2 regions of the Streptomyces sp. NPDC029164 genome follow, and region 2 is predicted to be linked to the other one. Evidence: riboswitches for the same ligand, from Rfam matches in the RefSeq annotation. Region 2 holds a riboswitch; the other holds the start of a gene.
The links. Region 2 has a riboswitch for ZMP and ZTP ahead of ACZ4VT_RS23410 (bifunctional 5,10-methylenetetrahydrofolate dehydrogenase/5,10-methenyltetrahydrofolate cyclohydrolase). Riboswitches for the same ligand answer to the same signal wherever they lie in the genome.
Positions count from the first base shown of each region.

Region 1: linked by a shared signal. The riboswitch ahead of ACZ4VT_RS29405 (serine hydroxymethyltransferase) and the one ahead of ACZ4VT_RS23410 (bifunctional 5,10-methylenetetrahydrofolate dehydrogenase/5,10-methenyltetrahydrofolate cyclohydrolase) in region 2 are both predicted to bind ZMP and ZTP.

Region 1 covers NZ_JBVHWW010000035.1:67,928-79,248, reverse strand. The annotation lists gene ACZ4VT_RS29445 (malate dehydrogenase) at 1-941, shown strand, start outside; gene ACZ4VT_RS29440 (hypothetical protein) at 1,075-2,796, shown strand; gene ACZ4VT_RS29435 (hypothetical protein) at 2,783-3,178, shown strand; gene ACZ4VT_RS29430 (hypothetical protein) at 3,182-4,180, shown strand; gene ACZ4VT_RS29425 (DMT family protein) at 4,460-5,284, opposite strand; gene ACZ4VT_RS29420 (hypothetical protein) at 5,401-5,703, shown strand; gene ACZ4VT_RS29415 (glutathionylspermidine synthase family protein) at 5,718-6,920, shown strand; gene rocD (ornithine--oxo-acid transaminase) at 6,936-8,138, opposite strand; ZMP/ZTP riboswitch at 8,287-8,377, shown strand; gene ACZ4VT_RS29405 (serine hydroxymethyltransferase) at 8,412-9,680, shown strand; gene trpS (tryptophan--tRNA ligase) at 9,916-10,929, shown strand; gene ACZ4VT_RS29395 (2'-5' RNA ligase family protein) at 11,027-11,321, shown strand, end outside.
Region 2 covers NZ_JBVHWW010000024.1:108,550-116,361, forward strand. The annotation lists gene ACZ4VT_RS23390 (amino acid permease) at 1-329, shown strand, start outside; gene ACZ4VT_RS23395 (SRPBCC family protein) at 371-820, shown strand; gene ACZ4VT_RS23400 (RNA polymerase sigma factor) at 878-2,467, opposite strand; gene ACZ4VT_RS23405 (methyltransferase domain-containing protein) at 2,681-3,442, opposite strand; ZMP/ZTP riboswitch at 3,500-3,593, shown strand; gene ACZ4VT_RS23410 (bifunctional 5,10-methylenetetrahydrofolate dehydrogenase/5,10-methenyltetrahydrofolate cyclohydrolase) at 3,654-4,499, shown strand; gene ACZ4VT_RS23415 (MAB_1171c family putative transporter) at 5,092-6,306, opposite strand; gene ACZ4VT_RS23420 (NAD(P)/FAD-dependent oxidoreductase) at 6,303-7,736, opposite strand.

The sequences.
Region 1 (11,321 bases), on a different contig from region 2:
TCGGCTACGCGCTGCTCTTCCGCATCGCCTCCGGTCACCTGCTCGGCGCGGACGTGCCGGTCAAGCTCCGTCTTCTGGAGATCCCCCAGGGCATGAAGGCCGCCGAGGGCACCGCCATGGAGCTCGACGACTGCGCCTTCCCGCTGCTCAAGGGCATCGACATCTTCGACGACCCGAACCAGGGCTTCGCCGGCGCCAACGTCGCGCTGCTCGTGGGCGCCCGCCCGCGCACCAAGGGCATGGAGCGCGGCGACCTGCTCTCCGCCAACGGCGGCATCTTCAAGCCGCAGGGCGCCGCGATCAACGCGAACGCCGCGGACGACATCAAGGTCCTGGTCGTGGGCAACCCGGCCAACACCAACGCGCTCATCGCGCAGGCCGCCGCCCCGGACGTACCGGCCGAGCGCTTCACCGCGATGACCCGCCTGGACCACAACCGCGCGATCTCGCAGCTCGCGCAGAAGACCGGCGCCGCCGTCTCCGACATCAAGCGCCTCACCATCTGGGGCAACCACTCGGCGACCCAGTACCCGGACATCTTCCACGCGGAGATCGCCGGCAAGAACGCCGCCGAGGTCGTCAGCGACGAGCAGTGGCTCGCCGACACCTTCATCCCGACCGTCGCCAAGCGCGGCGCCGCGATCATCGAGGCGCGTGGCGCGTCCTCGGCCGCCTCGGCCGCCAACGCCGCCATCGACCACGTGCACACCTGGGTCAACGGCACCGCCGAGGGCGACTGGACCTCGATGGGCATCCCGTCGGACGGCTCCTACGGCGTCCCGGCCGGTCTGATCTCCTCCTTCCCCGTCACCTGCACGGACGGCAAGTACGAGATCGTCCAGGGCCTGGACATCAACGAGTTCTCCCGCACCCGCATCGACGCCTCCGTCCAGGAGCTGTCGGAGGAGCGCGACGCGGTCCGCGAGCTCGGCCTGATCTGATCCGTCCTTCCCGCCGAGGAGTGCGAACACCTCGGCGGGAAGCGCGGACCCAAGCGCCCCGGCCCCAACCGGCCGGGGCGCTTTGGCGTGTTTACGCCTGTCGAATGATGTAGGGGAAATCTAAGGTCGGTCGGTGACCGAGAGCCCGATTCCCCCTCAGCCCACCGGCGGGCGGCAGGACGACCTCCACCGCGGCCGTCCCCCCGTCGAACCCGCGTTCAGCGAGGCCGGCCGCTTCCTGTGCGCGGGCACCTACCTCGACGCCGGGTACCGCGATCGGGTGATCAAGGAGCTGTACATCCACGAGGAGCGGATCGTCGCGCCCTCCTACGGGTTCGACGCCTCACGCGTCCTCGCCCACGCCCTCCGCGCCCGCCGCGCCGAACTCGGCTGGGCGCTCGGCGTACTCGGCGCCTGGTTCGTGGGTTCCGTCCTGACCGGGGGCGCCCTCGCGCTGCTGCTCGTCCCGTTCCTGCTGCTGAGCCTCGCCGGCTGGCTCAGGGCGCGGTCCGGCCTGCTGGCGCGCCTCCTGTCCGTCGTGGTGCGGATCTACGCCTGGTGGAACCTGGCCGTCATCGTGATCCTGGTCCTCGGGATCTGGCTGGCCCTGCTCGGCGCCTTCGACGACACGCTCGGCGGTCCGGTCGGCCTCGGCGCCCTGATCTTCTCGCAGGGCATCGGGGGCGCGGCGACCGGATTCGTCATCGGGTGGGTGCCGGCCGTCTTCGCCGCGGTCGTCACCGTCGTGGGCCTCCAGCGCGGGTACGTCGCCCGGACCATCGCCAACGACCTCAACCGGGACCGGTACGCCCACCGGCCGGCCGATCCCGCCGAGGTCGAGGTGAACGTACGGTTCGCGCGGGTGCGGCGGCGCATCATCGACGAGCAGCACTCGCCGCTGATCATGTACGACATCAACGACCCCTTCGCCGGGGCCGGTCAGGCCTACCGCCCCTGGCAGCAGTGCTTCGAACTGCGCCCCCGCGAGGACCTGCCCGCCGGCACCACACCGGAGCCGCTCACCAACGCCCGCATCCTGGAGGGGATCGTCCCGCTGGTGGAGCGGCTGCGGGTGCCCTCGCCGCACGGGTCCCCCGAGGCCCAGGCCGCCGTATTCGACCGGATGCAAGAGCTGGTCGTCGACCAGTGCGTGTTCCTGCCCGGCGACGGGCTGGGGCACCGCGACGAAGGCCCGCACCTGCGGGCGGACTTCGAGACGCACCGGGCCGTGGCCATCGAGGAGGGCGGCGAACGCCGCCGGCACTTCCTGCGCATCCGCGTCGGCGGCTGGGACGAGAACATGGTCGTCACCCTGTTCGTACGGGTCCACACCCAGGGCGGCATGATGATGGTGGAGCTGGCGCCGCACGTGCTGCTGCCCGTCCACGTCGCCTTCCACAACGCCGACGCGGACGCCCACCGCTACCTGAACAACAACCGGTTCGGGAAGGCGGTCTGGGCCCTGCGCCACACCCCCGGATCCTTCACGGCCTCTCTCGTCACCCTGGGCCGCGGCATCGCGAGCTGGGTGAAGATCGCGGCCGGCGGTCACCGCGGGGCCCGGCCGGAGGGACCGCGCGTGTCCGTGCGCGAACTCGCCTCGCAGGACAACGGCTCGCTGTTCCATCTCATGGACCTCGACAGGTACTTGAAGACCATTCAGGACCGGGTCGTCGCCGGTATTACCTTGGTCCTGCACGAAGGCGGCTGGCACACCGAGGCGTTCGCGCAGCGCGCCGGCATCTACCTCGCCGAAGGCGCCACGTACGTGGGGGCGATGTACGGCAGCGCGGCCAGCTTCGGCGGCAGCGGCAACCACAACAGCACACACAGGGGGAGCCATGGCGACAGATAGCGGAAGCGGGAGCGGCAGCGGGCCGGAGCCCGGAGTGCGGATCGGCAGCTTCCACGACAGCGCCGTCAGTTTCGGCGGCTCCAACAACACCAACACCGTCCACCACGGCGGTACGGGAGCGAGCGCACCCGACGCGGCGCAGCTGCTGGAGGCGGTGCTCACCCTGCGCGAGGCGCTCGTACGGGAGGCACCCCGGGGCGCCGACCGAACCGCCCTCGACGCCGAACTGGACGGGATCGCCGAGCAGCTGGAAGGCGCCGAGACGATCCGCCCCGGGCTGCCCGCCCGGCTGCGCGCGGCGCTGGCGCGGTGGGCTCCGCTGGTGGAGTCGGTGAGCGCGGCCGCTGCCCTGGGCAGCCTGCTCGGCGCGCTGGGGGGCTGAGCCGTGGCTCCGGCACAGCCGCCGTCCGGGCCGCGCCGCTGGGACGCCCAGGCTCAGCGCTGGGTGGTGGACCAGGCCCCGGCGGGGCCGCCGGCCGGGCCGCCGCCGGGCCTGCCGCCGGTTCCGCCGCAGCCGTCGGGCGCGCCGCCGTACGACCCGCTCGGGCCGGGGGCGCCGGCCCCGCCCCCGTACGGGGCGCCGACCGCGCCGCAGCCGCCGTACGGCTCCGACCCCGGATACCCGCCGCCCGTACCGCCGCAGCCCGGTCACCTGCCGCCCTCCGGCGGGCCGCGCGGCCGGTGGCGGACTCCGGTGACGGCGGGCATCGCGGTCGCCTCCGTCGCGATCGGCGCCGGGGCGGTGTGGTTCCTGGCCCGTGACACGGACGACGCGAACCGCGCGGGGAAGAACGGGACGGTGGCCTCGGGCACGCCGTCCTGGTCCGGCGGGGAACCGTCCGGGACGGGATCGCCCACTGCCTCCGGCTCCCCGACGGGCGGGACCGGTACGAGTCGCAGTCCGGGCCCGAGTCCGAGTCCGACCGGCACCGGGCCCGGGACAGGGGCGGGGGCCCACGAGACCAAGCAGGACCCGGCGGGCTTCACCGTCGCCGTCCCGGCGGGCTGGGTGCGGGAAGAGCTCAAGGAAGGGGTCTTCTACCGCTCGGCCGACCGGACCGCGCTGATCCAGGTCTTCCGGGTCTCGGAGCCGGAGCTCAGCCCGCTCGAAGCGGTCACCCAGGCCTCCGGCTACCTGCGGAGCGCCACCCGGGGGTACCAGGAGGTGCGCGTCGGCCCGGTCCCCGGCGGCTCCGGGGCGGCCGAGCTCGTCTACCAGTACGACAGCGATGAGTCGCACGGGCTGCGGCGCGGCGTCGAACGCGTCCTGTTCGCGTCGGACGGCGGCAAGTGGGCGGTGCTGACCGCGGGCCCGGCCGCCGAGTGGCAGGTCACGCAGGAGCACCACGCGGCGGCTCTGGCCGCGTTCCGGCCGACGGGCTGACCGGCTGACCGGCCGACCGGGTTTGCAGGCGGGCCCGGCCGGCGTGGCCCTGCACGGCCTGTCGAGCTTCCGGCACCCGGAGGCGGTTGCGCTGCCCGCGCGGGATGCGGTGGTCGTGGGCTACGGGACGCCGTCTGACAGCGCGTGGTCCCCGACGCTGGCCGCCCTCGCCGCCGCCCTTCCCTGACGGGGCTGCCCGCGGCCCGGCTGCCGGGGCTCGGGGCGGAGCCCCGGCACGACGGGCCGCAGCTGGCAGACGGGCCAAGACAATCGCCCTGGTCACCCTCCCGGGGACGGAGGGGCCGGTTCGCCGAAGCGGGCCAGGGCCAGGGAGCCGGCGACCGCTACCACGAAGCCCGTCACCGCCAGCCAGGCCAGGCCCTCGCGGGTGCGGTCGCCGAGCCAGGCCACGCCCACCACCGCCGGGCCGATCGTCTCGCCGAGGACCATGCCCGCCGTCGCCGCCGTCACCGAGCCGCGCGCGAGCGCGGAGGTGAGCAGCAGGAAGGCCGCGCCGCCGCCCAGCAGGAGTGCGTACAGGGCCGGGTTGCGCAGGTCCCACGGGGAGTCGATGAGCCGCACCGAGACCTCGACCACCCCGAAGCCCGTCCCCGCGGCGAGGCCCAGGACCAGTGCCCGCGGCCCGTCCGGGAGCCGCCCCGCCACCGCGCCGACCACCAGCACCAGTCCGGCCACCGCCAGCAGCCCCAGCTCCAGCGCGAGCGACCCGGTGCCCGAGCCCTCCTCCCCGGCGGCGAGCCCGAGCATCAGCAGCCCCGCGCACACCACCCACACCGCAGCCCACTCGGTCCGGGCCAGCCGCACCCGCAGCAGCCGCGCCGCGACCACCGCCGTCACCGCCAGGCTCGCGGCCAGCGCGGCCCCCACCGCGTAGATCGGGACATGGCGCAGCGCGATGATCTGGAGGACGAAGCCGACCGCGTCGAGGCCGAGACCCAGCAGGTACCGCCACTGCCGTACGGCGCGCAGGAACAGGGCCGCGTCCACCCCGGACCCCGAGCCCGGCTCCGCCGCCCGCGCCGCGACCGCCTGCAGAACGGACGCCGTACCGAAGCACACCGCCGCACCGAGTGCGCAAACCATCCCAATGAGCACGAACTGACTCTAGGTCACGGATCTCACGGCGGCCGGATTCCATCGGCCGGGGCCACCGCTCTACTCTGTCGGCAGCACGCCAGGCCCCAGGGGGAGCAGCAGACATGGACAGCAGCAGCACCAATCAGCGCCGTATGCGCTCCGGCGCGGTCGCCCTCGGCGGCATGGGCCTGCTCGCGGCCACCCTCGTGGCCTGCGGCAGCAGCGACGAGCCCGACAAGCGCTGCGCCTCCCGCTCCACGCTGGAGCACCTGAACAACAAGGAGTGCAAGAGCGGCGGCCGCGGCGCCTACTACTACGGCGGCTACGTCAGCAGCGGCAAGGTCTCCGGCGGCAGCTTCGACAAGTCCGCCGTCACCCGCGGCGGCATCGGCGGCCACAGCAGCTCCGGCTCCAGCGGCGGCTGAGGAAACCGGACCCCATGCAGAGGCACACCATCGAGCCCCGCCCCGGCTGGCAGAAGACCGTCGAGGAGCAGGGGCTCATCTATCCCCTCACCCGCTACCCCGACGACTCCCTGCGCCCCTACTGGGACGAGAGCGCGTACTACTCGTTCTCCCTCCCCGAGGTCGAGGCCCTGGAGAACGTCGTCGAGGAGCTGCACGCCATGTGCCTGGCGGCGGCCGCGCACATCGTCGAGCACGACCGCTTCGCCGACCTCGGCATCACCGATACCGGGCTGGCCGCGCTGATCGCCGAGTCCTGGCGCCGGCGCGCCGAACAGCCCTCTCTCTACGGCCGTTTCGACCTGCGCTACGACGGCTCCGGCAGCCCGGCCAAGATGCTGGAGTACAACGCCGACACCCCCACCTCCCTCGTGGAGGCGGCCAGCCCGCAGTGGTTCTGGATGGAGGACCGGTTCCCCGGCGCCGACCAGTGGAACTCCCTCCACGAGCGCCTCGTCGACGCCTGGCGCCGCCAGGCCGAGCTGCTGCCGCCCGGCCCGCTGCACTTCGCGCACTCCGAGACCGACGAGCTCGGCGAGGACCTGATGACGGTCGCCTACCTCCAGGAAACGGCGGAGCAGGCCGGCCTGGCCACGCACGCCCTCTCGGTCGAGCAGATCGGCTGGGACAGCCTGTCCGGCCGGTTCGTGGACGAGAAGCTCGGCTTCATCCGCAGCTGCTTCAAGCTCTACCCGTGGGAGTGGCTGGCCACCGACGCGTTCGGCCCGCAGGTCCTCGGCACGTACGACCACGGCGGCGGCACCGGCACCACCTGCTGGATCGAACCCCTGTGGAAGATGCTGCTCTCCAACAAGGCGCTGCTGGCGATCCTGTGGGAGCTCTTCCCCGAGCATCCGAACCTGCTGCCCGCCTACCTCGACGGACCGCGCGAGCTGGCCGAGGCCGGATCCGCCGGCTACGTGGCGAAGCCCCTCCTCGGCCGTGAGGGCGCGGGCGTCACCCTGCACGGACCGGGCGAGGGCGGCGAGCCCTTCGTACCGGAGGAGGGCGAGCGGTACTGCTTCCAGGGCCTGGCCCCGCTGCCCGACTTCGACGGCAACCGGGTGGTGCTCGGCGCGTGGGTCGTCGAGGACGAGGCGGCGGGGCTCGGCATCCGCGAATCGGCGGGGCCGGTCACGGACGAGTACGCCCGCTTCCTGCCCCACGTGATCCTCTGAGCCCTGTCCGGGGGCTCAGGCCAGCACCGCCCGGAGCTGGTCCAGCCCCCAGTCCAGGTCCTCCTTGCTGATCACCAGCGGCGGGGCGAGCCGGATGGTCGATCCGTGGGTGTCCTTCACCAGCACCCCCCGGTCCATCAGCTTCTCGGAGATCTCCCGGCCCGTCCCGTGGCCCGGGGCGATGTCCACGCCCGCCCACAGCCCGCGGCCCCGTACGGCGGTCACGGCGCCCCCGCCGACCAGCAGGCCCAGCTCGTGGTGCAGGTGGTCGCCCAGCTCGGTGGCGCGCTGCTGGAACTCGCCGGTCCGCAGCATCGCGACGACCTCCAGGGCGACGGCGCACGCGAGCGGGTTCCCGCCGAAGGTGGACCCGTGCTGCCCCGGCCGGAACACCCCGAGCACGTCCCGGTCGGCGACGACGGCCGACACCGGCACCACGCCGCCGCCGAGCGCCTTGCCGAGGATGTAGACGTCGGGGACGACCCCCTCGTGCTCGCAGGCGAAGGTCTTCCCGGTCCGCCCCAGCCCCGACTGGATCTCATCCGCCATGAAGAGGACGTTCCGCTCGCGGGTCAGTTCCCGTACGCCGCTCAGGTACCCGGCGGGCGGCACCAGCACCCCCGCCTCGCCCTGGATCGGCTCCAGAAGCACGGCCACGGTGTTCTCGGTGACGGCATGGGACAGCGCGGTGAGGTCCCCGTACGGGACGATCTCGAAGCCCGGCGTGTACGGACCGAAGTGGTCGCGGGCGTCGTGGTCCGTCGAGAAGGAGACGACGGTCGTGGTCCGGCCGTGGAAGTTGTCGGCGGCGACCACGATCTTGGCGTGCCCGTCCGGGACGCCCTTGACCTCGTAGCCCCACTTGCGGGCGGTCTTCACCGCCGTCTCCACGGCCTCCGCGCCCGTGTTCATCGGCAGCACCATCTCCTTGCCGCAGAGTGCGGCGAGCTCGGTACAGAAGTCGGCGAACCGGTCGTGGTGGAAGGCGCGCGAGGTGAGCGTGACCCGCTCCAGCTGGGCCCGGGCGGCATCGATCAGACGCCGGTTGCCGTGCCCGAAGTTGAGGGCGGAGTATCCCGCGAGCATGTCGAGGTATCTGCGGCCCTCCACGTCGGTCATCCACGCACCGTCCGCGGACGCGACGACGACGGGCAGCGGATGGTAGGTGTGCGCGCTGTGCGCGTCAGCGGAGCGGATGACATCAGCAGTTGTCGACACGGGGTCTCCGATCGTCCGTCTTGCCCGGTGCGGCGGTGACGAGGGTGGCGTCACCCTTCTTATCGTCGTCTTCTTATCGTCGCTCTGATGCCGGATGCAGAAACCTTCCGCGTCGCGCGGCGGCCGTCGCGCGCCCGCTAAGGTGGGCGGTACGCACGGCGACTGGCGCACGGAGAACGAACTCCGGGGGAGTCGTGCGCGTTCGACCGCATTCAGGGCCGCTCGCCTGGGCCTCGCGGGGTACCGATCACATCGACCCCGGAGGAGCCCGCCATGTCCGCGAGCCGCCATCCCGCCCTTCTCGCGACCGACCCCGAACTGGCGTCGTTCGTCGCGGCGGAGGAAGTCCTCCAGGCGCAGACCCTGCGCCTGATCCCCAGTGAGAACTACGTGTCCGCGGCCGTCCTGGAGGCCTCCGGCACCGTGCTGCAGAACAAGTACAGCGAGGGCTACCCCGGCCGCCGTTACTACGAGGGCCAGCAGAACATCGACCGCGTCGAGGCCCTGGCGGTCGAGCGGGCGAAGGGCCTGTTCGGCGTGGACCACGCGAACGTGCAGCCGTACTCCGGCTCGCCGGCCAACCTGGCCGTGTACCTGGCCTTCGCGAAGCCGGGCGACACCGTGATGGGCATGGCCCTGCCGATGGGCGGCCACCTCACGCACGGCTGGGGCGTCTCGGCGACCGGCTCGTGGTTCCGGGGCGTGCAGTACGGCGTCCAGGCCGACACCGGGCTCATCGACTACGACGCCGTGCGCGACCTGGCGCTCGCCGAGCGGCCCAAGCTGATCTTCTGCGGCGGCACCGCCCTGCCGCGCACGATCGACTTCGCGGCCTTCGCGTCCATCGCCGAGGAGGCGGGCTCGGTCCTGGTCGCGGACGTGGCCCACATCGCGGGCCTGATCGCGGGCGGCGCGCACCCGTCCCCGGCGGGTCACGTGGACGTCATCTCCACCACGACGCACAAGACCCTGCGCGGTCCGCGGGGCGCGATGCTGATGTGCCGCGAGGAGCACGCGAAGGCCATCGACAAGGCGGTCTTCCCGGGCCTCCAGGGCGGCCCGCACAACCAGACGACGGCCGGCATCGCGGTGGCGCTGCACGAGGCGGCGCAGCCGTCGTTCGTCTCGTACGCGCACGCGGTCGTCGCCAACGCGAAGGCGCTGGCGGCGGCGCTGCTGGAGCGGGGCTTCGACCTGGTCTCGGGCGGCACCGACAACCACCTGATCCTGATCGACCTGACGGGCAAGGACGTGCCGGGCAAGGTCGCGGCGAAGGCCCTGGACCGGGCGGGGATCGTGGTGAACTACAACACGGTGCCGTTCGACCCGCGCAAGCCGTTCGATCCCTCGGGGGTGCGGATCGGTACGCCGTCGCTGACGTCGCGCGGGCTGTCGGCGGAGCACATGCCGGTCGTCGCCGACTGGATCGCCCGGTCCGTGGACGCCGCGGCCAAGGGGGACGAGCCGGCCCTGGCCGCGGTCCGCGCGGAGGTCGCCGACCTGATGGCCGCCTTCCCGGCCCCGGGGCTCCCGCTGTCCTGACCCGCGGACTCGCTGCTGGGGCTCCGCCGCGGGTGTGGGCGGCGCCCGCCGAGCCCCGCGCAGCGGTAGGCGCACGCCCCGTCCGGAACGGAAAGCGGTCGCTCGGCCGGGGCTGGATCCGGACGCACCGCTACCGCCCGGTACCCCGGAGCCGTGGGGACCGGGTCGCCGCGACCCGGAAGGATCCGGCCAGTGGCGGGCCCGAGCCCGCCCCCGCACCTGAGAGAATGGGGCCATGGCTTCTGATCGTCCTCGCGCGCTCTCCGGCATCCAGCCCACCTCCGGTTCGTTCCACCTCGGGAACTACCTCGGAGCCATTCGCCAGTACGTCGCCCTCCAGGAGACGCACGACGCGTTCTACATGGTCGTCGACCTGCACGCGATCACCATGCCGCAGGATCCGAAGGATCTCCGCGCGAACACCCGCCTCTCCGCCGCGCAGCTGCTCGCCGCCGGCCTGGACCCCGAGCGCTGCACGCTCTTCATCCAGAGCCACGTGCCCGAGCACGCCCAGCTCGGCTGGGTCATGAACTGCATCACCGGTTTCGGCGAGGCCAGCCGGATGACCCAGTTCAAGGACAAGTCCGCCAAGGGCGGTGTCAACAGCGCCAGCGTCGGCCTGTTCACGTACCCGATCCTGCAGGTCGCCGACATCCTGCTGTACCAGGCGAACGCCGTCCCCGTCGGCGAGGACCAGCGTCAGCACATCGAGCTGACCCGAGACCTCGCCGAGCGCTTCAACCAGCGCTACGGCCGGACCTTCACCCTGCCCGCCGCGCACATCGTCAAGGAGGTCGCGAAGATCTACGACCTCCAGGACCCGGCGATCAAGATGTCGAAGTCCGCGTCGTCCCCCAAGGGCCTGATCAACCTCCTCGACGAGCCCAAGGTCACCGAGAAGAAGATCAAGAGCGCGGTCACCGACACCGAGGCCGAGATCCGCTTCGACACCGAGAAGAAGCCCGGCGTCAGCAACCTGCTCACGATCTACTCCACCCTCACGGGCGAGACGATCGCCGAGCTGGAGGCGAAGTACGAGGGCAAGGGCTACGGCGCGCTGAAGACCGACCTGGCCGGTGTGATGGTCGATTTCGTCACACCGTTCAAGCAGCGCACCCAGGAGTACCTGGACGACCCGGAGACGCTGGATTCCATCCTGGCCAAGGGCGCGGAGAAGGCCCGTGCGGTCGCCGCCGAGACGCTCGCGCAGGCGTACGACCGCCTCGGCCTGGTGCCCGCCAAGCACTGACGAACGCAACTACGGACAGAGGGCCCTGGCAAGAACGGGGGTGCTGCCGCCACACTGGGGCGGCAGCAGTCCACAGCGACAAGCGGAGGAGAGATACGTGGGGACCGTAACGCTCGGCGTTTCGATCGCGGTCCCGGAGCCGTACGGCAGCCAGCTCCAGCAGCGGCGCGCCGGCTTCGGGGACGCCGCCGCGCACGGCATCCCCACGCACGTCACCCTCGTGCCGCCGACCGAGGTGGAGGCGGACCGGCTCCCGGCGATCCGGGCCCACCTTGCCGAGGTCGCGGACGCCTCCCGCGCCTTCCGGATGCGGCTCGCCGGGACGGGGACCTTCCGCCCCCTCTCGCCGGTCGTCTTCGTCCAGGTCGTCGAGGGCGCCGCGGGCTGCACCC
Region 2 (7,812 bases):
TGACCGTCTACAACTACACGGCCGGCTCCCCGCGGGTCTTCGAGGTCCTGGTCCTCGTCACCACCTTCACCGCGACGGTCCCGTACCTGCTCTCCACCGCCGCGCAGATCTACTTCCTGGCCTCGGGGCGCCCGGAGCGGGTCCGGCCCGGCCGCCTGGTCCGCGACGCCGCCCTCGCCTGCCTGGCCTTCGGCTTCTCGATGTGGCTGGTCGCCGGTTCCGGCTACGCGGCCGTCTACCAGGGCGTGCTGTTCCTCTTCGCGGGCGTCCTCGTGTACGCCGTGATGGCCGCCCGCAAGCAGCGCGCCGCCGTTTCGCCCGCGGGGTAGTTTGGAGGGAGAAGCCGCCCAGGGGGGCTCCAGGGGTCGCCATGTCCGCGATCAGCAAGAGCATCGACATCGACCGCACGCCCGAGGACGTCTACTCGTACGTCACGGACCCCACGCATCTGCCGGAGTGGCAGGACAGTGCCCTGTCCGCCATCCCCATGGGGGACCTCCCCGTCCACGTCGGTTCCCGGATCCTGGTCACCCGGCGGATCGGCAGGCGGAGGATCCCCACGACCATGGAGTACACGGCCATGGACCCGCCGCGGAGCTGGCACCTCCACGGCGTCGACGGGCCGGTCCGGCCGGACGTACGGGGCAGGATCGAACCCCTCGACGGCGGGACCCGCTCGCGCGTCACCCTCTCCGTCGACTTCGAGGGCCACGGCATGGGCCGGGCCCTCGTCCCCCTCGTGGTCAAGCCCGTGGTCCGCAAGGAGATGCCCCGCGGCGAGGAGAAGCTCAAACACCTGCTGGAGCACTCCGCGAGCTGACCGGACAGGTGGGGGCTCCCCCCCCGGCATCGCCGGAGGGAGCCCCCACCCTGCCGTTTAGTCGAGGTAGTCGCGCAGCACCTGCGAACGCGACGGGTGGCGCAGCTTCGACATCGTCTTGGACTCGATCTGGCGGATGCGCTCACGGGTGACCCCGTACACGCGGCCGATCTCGTCCAGGGTCTTCGGCTGGCCGTCGTTGAGGCCGTAGCGCATGGAGACCACGCCCGCCTCGCGCTCCGAGAGCGTGCCCAGGATCGACTGGAGCTGCTCCTGGAGGAAGGTGAAGGACACCGCGTCCGCGGGCACGACCGCCTCGGAGTCCTCGATGAGGTCACCGAACTCGCTGTCGCCCTCCTCACCCAGGGGGGTGTGCAGGGAGATCGGCTCGCGGCCGTACTTCTGGACCTCGATGACCTTCTCGGGGGTCATGTCGAGTTCCTTGCCCAGCTCCTCCGGAGTGGGCTCGCGGCCCAGGTCCTGGAGCATCTGGCGCTGCACGCGGGCGAGCTTGTTGATGATCTCGACCATGTGCACGGGGATGCGGATGGTGCGCGACTGGTCGGCCATGGCACGCGTGATCGCCTGCCGGATCCACCAGGTCGCGTACGTGGAGAACTTGAAGCCCTTGGTGTAGTCGAACTTCTCCACGGCGCGGATCAGACCGACGTTGCCCTCCTGGATCAGGTCCAGGAAGAGCATGCCGCGGCCGGTGTAGCGCTTGGCGAGGGAGACCACGAGGCGGAGGTTGGCCTCCAGCAGGTGGTTCTTCGCCCGGCGGCCGTCCTCGACGAGGATCTCCAGCTCGCGCTTGAAGGCGGGCTTGTGGTCCTCCTCCTCTTCGAGCTTGTACTCGGAGAAGAGACCCGCCTCGATGCGCTTGGCGAGCTCCACCTCCTGCTCGGCGTTGAGGAGCGGCACCTTGCCGATCAGCTTGAGGTAGTCCTTGACGGGGTCGGCGGTGGCGCCGGCCACCATGACCGTCTGCGCCGGGGCGTCGTCCTCGTCGTCGTCGGACAGGACGAAGCCCTGGGTGCCGCCGGCCTTGGGGGCCTCTTCCTCGGCCTCGTCGGCCAGGTCCTCGGCGGCCCAGTCCTCGCCCTCCGCCACGGGGGTCTCGCCCTCGTCGGCGTCCTTGGCGCTGGTCTTCTTCGCCGCGGTGGTCTTCTTCACGGCGGTCTTCTTGACGGCGGTCTTCTTGACCGTGCGCTTCTTCGGCTCGGCGGCGGCCTCGGCCGACGCGTCGTCCGGGGCGGCGGCGGCCGGCGATGCGGATATCGCCGAGGCCGTGGCCGTGGCGGCGCTGGCGGCCGAGGTCTTGCGCGCGCCGATGGGGCGCGGCGCGGCGGCGGCCTTCTTGGCCACGGTGCGGGCCGGGGCGGCGGCAGCCTTGCGGGGCTTCTTCGCGGCAGCCTTGGTGGCGGGCGCCGCGCTGACGTGGAGGGCGACACCCTCCTCGTCCAGGACCTGGTTCAGGCTGCGCAGGACCCGCTTCCACTGGTCCACCGGGATGCGGCCGGCCTCGAAGGCCTGGCGCACGTCGTCACCGTTGATGTGACCCTGCTCGCGGCCGCGCTCGACGAGCGCGACCAGGGCCTCGGATTCGGCGATCTCCGGAGGGAACGTACGGGACGGGCTGAGCGACACAAGGAGCCTCTCGTTGCGAACAGATAAGGGGTAAGCGGGACATCATCGCGCGGACTCGGGAAACAGACCCGAGGGGGGTCTGTATTCCGGGCCGCGCGAGGACACCTGTCGGTTCATCGCATGCCCGAGTCGATTCGTTACGCGCTGAATTGAGTGACCTGCGCCACGCTGTGGCCGCGCAACCAATTCGGCGTGGATCCGTCCACCCTCCCTTCAGCCCTTTTTGCGGGCCTCGATGAGGAAGCGGGCGGTGTGCGCGACGAACGGACCTTCGCGTTCGATCTGTTCGTGCAGCTCGCGCAACCGGTCCCGGTACTGCCCGACCGTGAAGCCGGGCACCATCCAGATCACCTTCCTCAGAAAGTAGATCACGGCTCCGATGTCGTGGAACTCCGTGCGCAGACGTTCGGAGCGCAGACCGACGACTTCGAGGCCCGCTTTCGTGGCCTCGGCGACCGCGTCGTCGGGGTGCCGGCCGCGCCGGACCGCCTCCGGCTGCGGGCCGAGGAAGTACTCGACGAGCTCGAAGACGCTCGCCGGGCCGACCTGCTGCGAGAGGTAGGTGCCGCCCGGCGTCAGCACCCGCGCGATCTCCTCCCACCAGATGGTCACCGGGTGCCGGCTGGTCACCAGCTCGAAGGCCGCGTCGCCGAAGGGCAGCGGGGGCTCGTCGGAGTCGGCGATCACCACCGCGCCCAGCGGGTGCAGCAGCCGGGTCGCCTTCTCGATGTTGGGCGGCCAGGACTCGGTGGCGGCCATCAGCGGGGGCAGGGGCCCGGACCCGGCGAGGACCTCGCCGCCGCCGGTCTGGATGTCCAGGGCCGACCGGACCCGGGACAGGCGCTCGGCCAGCAGCCGCTGGTAGCCCCAGGAGGGGCGCTGCTCGGTCGCCCTGCCGTCGAGCCACGAGAAGTCCCAGCCGTCCACGGAGACGGACTCGGCCTCGGCGACAAGATGGTCGAAAGTGCGCGTCATGTATCGATCGTCCCAGGTCGGGCGCCGGTCATCCACCGGATATGTCGACTACAGTGGACGGCGGGCCGTGACTGGCGTTCGGGTGGATCACCACCGGGGAGCGGCCCGGCGTACTCCGGTACGTCGACTGCCGCGCGCCTGGGCGAACCGCGATCCGCAGCGACGTTCAGGAGACCCCGTGACGACTGCCCAGACTGCCTCTGCCCAGCTGATGGACGGCACCGCCCTCGCCCGCCGCATCTCGGAGCAGACCGCCGCGTACGCGGCGAAGATCACCGAGCGCACCGGCACCGCGCCCTGCCTCGCGACCGTGCTGGTCGGCGAGGACCCCGCGTCCGTGACCTACGTACGCATGAAGCAGAACCGCTGCGCCAAGGCCGGGATCACCTCCCGCCACGTCGAGCTGCCGGCCGGGACCACCACCGAGGAGCTGGTGGCCACCCTCACCGCGCTCTCCGAGGACCCGGAGATCAGCGGCATCCTGCTCCAGCACCCCGTCCCGCACCACATCGACGAGCGCGCGGCCTTCGAGGCCATCGCCCCGGGCAAGGACGTCGACGGGGTCACCATGCACTCCTTCGCCGCCATGGGCTTCGGGCTGCCGGGCTTCGTCTCCTGCACCCCCGGCGGCATCATGCGCCTGCTCGCCGCCTACGACGTGGACCTGACCGGCAAGCACGCCGTCGTCGTCGGCCGCAGCGCCATCCTGGGCAAGCCGGCCGGGATGCTGCTGCTGGAGCAGAACGCCACCGTCACCTACTGCCACTCCCGCACCGTGGACCTGCCCTCGATCGTGCGCCAGGCGGACGTCCTGGTCGCCGCCGTGGGCAAGGCCGAGTTCATCCGGGGCGAGGACATCAAGCCGGGCGCGGTGGTCCTGGACGCCGGGTACAACGAGGGCAACGTCGGCGACGTCCACTTCGAGTCCGCCGCGGCGCGCGCCTCGCTGATCACCCCGGTGCCGGGCGGTGTCGGCCCGATGACCATCGCCGTCCTGCTGGAGCAGACCGTCCAGGCGGCCGCCGCGCAGGCCGGGCTGGACCTCGCGGAGCTCTGAGCCAGCCGGCCCTTCGGGCTCGGGGCGTCCCGTCTTCCCCGACTCCCCGTGTCCCGGTCCGCCGCCGGGGCTCCGCCCCGCACCCCGCTCCTCAAACGCCGGCGAGGCTGGATTGGTGCGGCGAGGCCGATTGGTGCGGCTCAAAGATTCGGGGCTCTGCCCCGGACCCCGCGCCTCAAACGCCGGCGGGGCTGGATTGGTGCGGCGAGGCTGGGTGGTGCGGCGAGGCCGATTGGTGCGGCTCAAAGATTCGGGGCTCTGCCCCGGACCCCGCTCCTCAAACGCCGGAGGGGCTGGAGTCGAGCTGGATGGTGCCGAGGAGCCGCAGGGGCTGGGTAGCAGCCGGGCCGGTTGGGCCGGGGTCGGGTGTGTGTCGGGGTGATCCCCGCAGGGCGCCGAACACAACAAGGCTCCGCTCTCCGGCCCCTCGCCACGTTCGGCGCCCGAGGAGACACCCCGGCGCGCGCCCGGCCCCGGCACGACCGGCCCCCACCCCACCCCGGCCCCCGCCCGAGCGGCGCAGCAAACCGGCGCCCGGCCCCGGCACAACCGCCCCCCTAGCCCACCCGGCCTGCGCGGCTCCCGGCCAGGGCTAGGCGCGTACGGCGGCGGCCCGGGCGGCGGCGACGATGGGGGAGGCGCGGAACTCGCGGGCCAGGGCGGTCAGCGGCCGGCCGGACAGCCGTGGCGGCTCGCAGTCCGGCAGGGGTACGGAGCCGGCGCCGGTTCCGGCGGTGGTGGTGTGGGCTGTGTCCGTGTCCGTGTCGACGGCGGCGGCCCTGCGCCCGCACGCGGCGGCGAGCATGGCGGCGTCGGCGACCACCTCGGCCCGGGCCTCGCTCAGGCCCTGCTCGCGCGCGGCCTCGTACGCCGCCCGGCGCACGCAGGGGTCGAACCAGCGGGCGACCGCCAGGATCCCGTCGTCGATGACGGACTCGCGGTGGATCAGCCGGATCCCGACAGGTGACCACCAGGTGAGCGGAACCGTCCGCACACCGGACGCGGCGAAGCCCCGCAGGGCCTTCCACAGCGGGTGCAGCCCCCGGTACTCGCTGAAGTCCCGCCAGGTCGCCGACCCGCCCACCAGCGGCACGATGAAGCCGGTCGCCACCATCAGGGCCGCCCCCGCGGCCAGCGGCGGCGCCGCGTCCGTGGACAGGCCGTCCCAGTCGCGGCCGCTCCAGCGGGCACCCAGCGCGGTCCACTTGGCGACGAGGTAGCCGAGGTCCAGCAGCCCGCCGGTCATGATCAGGGCCAGTCCGGTGCGCAGCGGCCGCAGGGAGGGGTGGGTGCGGCGCAGCCACCGCCCGGTCAGCAGGGTCAGTGCGGAGCTGCCGACCGTGTGCGCCAGCAGGTAGCAGACGATCATCTCCCGGATCCACGGGGTGTCGGCGTAGTACGTGTCCAGGTCCCGCAGGCGTTCCACCGGCGCCTCGCCGATCACGAAGAGGACGATGATCGCCACCGCGACCCCGCCGTACACGGCCACCGTCAGCCGGGTGGCCCGGCGCACCACGGCCGGCGGGCCGCCGCCCCACTGCAGGACCAGCACCACGCACGACCCGGAGAACGCGGTGATCAGGCCGAACACGAGCGGGGCCGAGAAGTTGGCCACCCCGGTGAAACGGTTGACCGCCGCGATCGTCGGCGGCGCCGCCAGGAACAGCACGAGACAGCCCATGACCAGCAGCGCGCAGACGGCACGCATCGGGGGCTGGTCCCACCTCCGGTGCAGGGTGGGCGCCTTGACCAGCAGGGTCAGGATCAGCAGCGCCCCCGGCACGTAGAGGATCAGGCCGCTCTTCACCGGGCCCGGCCGACGGGATCGACCGGATCGGCCCGCTGGTCGAGCCCGGCGACCGTCCGTTCGGCGGCGGTGAGCGGCGGCGCCTTCAGCGCGCCGCGGTCGGAGGCGCGCAGGACGTTCCAGACCACCGACGGCCGGAGCCAGTGGGTGGGCGCGGTGCTCATGGTGATGACCTGGAGGAAGGCGGCGGTGAGCGCCTCCCGGGTGGTGGCCCCCGTCATCAGCCGGCTGACGTACCCGTTGAGCAGCCCGGCCCCGGTCCGCGGCTTCATGCCGGTGGCGCCGGGGTAGAGGATGTCCTGCGAGGTGGCGAGGTCCCAGGCGGTCGCCACCTGCGGGGCGATCGCGCGCTGTGCCTCGCGCCCGAAGGCGGGGTGGGGGAGTCCCCTGGCCCGGAGCAGGGACCGTACGGCGAGCATCCCCTGGGCGGCGACGGTCATGCCCTGCCCGTAGAGCGGGTTGAAGGTGGCGACCGAGTCGCCGACGGCGAAGAAGCCGTCGGGCAGCTCGACCTTCTCGAAGAAGATCCGGCGGTTGGCGGTGCCCTTGGTGACGGCCACGTCCGTGAGGGGCTTGCGGCCCTCCAGGAGCTCGCCGACGATCGGGTCCCGGATGCCCTTGGCGAACGGGATGAACGCGTCGGGATCGCCGGTGGGCTGGCCGCCGCGGGTGCCGGAGAGGGTGGCCTGCCACTGGCCGTTCTCGATGGGCACGATGGTGGCCGTCTGGCCCGGTACGGGCACGCGCGGGTCGGACTGGACGTTGACTATGGGGAAGCCCGACTCGTGGGCTCCGTCGGGCGCCTCGAAGATGCGGGTCGCGTAGACCAGGCCGGAGTCGACCTCGGCCTGCCGGATGCCGTTCACGCCGAGCTCCTGCAGCCAGAGGCGGGCGCGGGAGCCGCGCCCGCTCGCGTCGACCACGAGGTCGGCGGGCACGAGTCTGTCCTCCTCCTCCGGGGTGTCGACGCGGACGCCGGTGACGCGGGCCGCGGTGCCCTCCAGGCCGCGGACGCGGCTCTGCTGAAGGGTGGAGACCCCGTCCAGGGCGGTCACCCGGGCCCGGACGACGGAGTCGAGGAGGTCGCGGCTGCAGGAGATGTTGAACTGCATCTCCGGGTAGCGCGGGATCCAGCCCTCGGCGGTCTTGGTGACCAGGTCGGTGGGCAGGCTGCGGCGGATCGCGCCGGCCGCCGTCCAGTCCTGGGTGATGCCGGGCAGGATGTCCTCGATCGCGCGCGCCCCGCCGGACCACATGACGTGGACGTGCCGGGCCTGCGGCAGTCCGCGGCGCGGCGCCGGGCTGTCCGGGAGGGTGTCCGCGTCGATGATCGTGACCGTGGCGTGCTCGGCCAGGACCGCGGCCGCGAGCAGGCCGGCCATGCTGCCGCCGATGACGACGGCGTGGCGGGGCGGGGAAGACTGGGTCATCGTGTCGTGCTCTCTGTCAGGGCCGTGCTGAGGGCATCGGCGCAAGGGGTGCGGCGGGGGCGGGTTGCGGGTCACC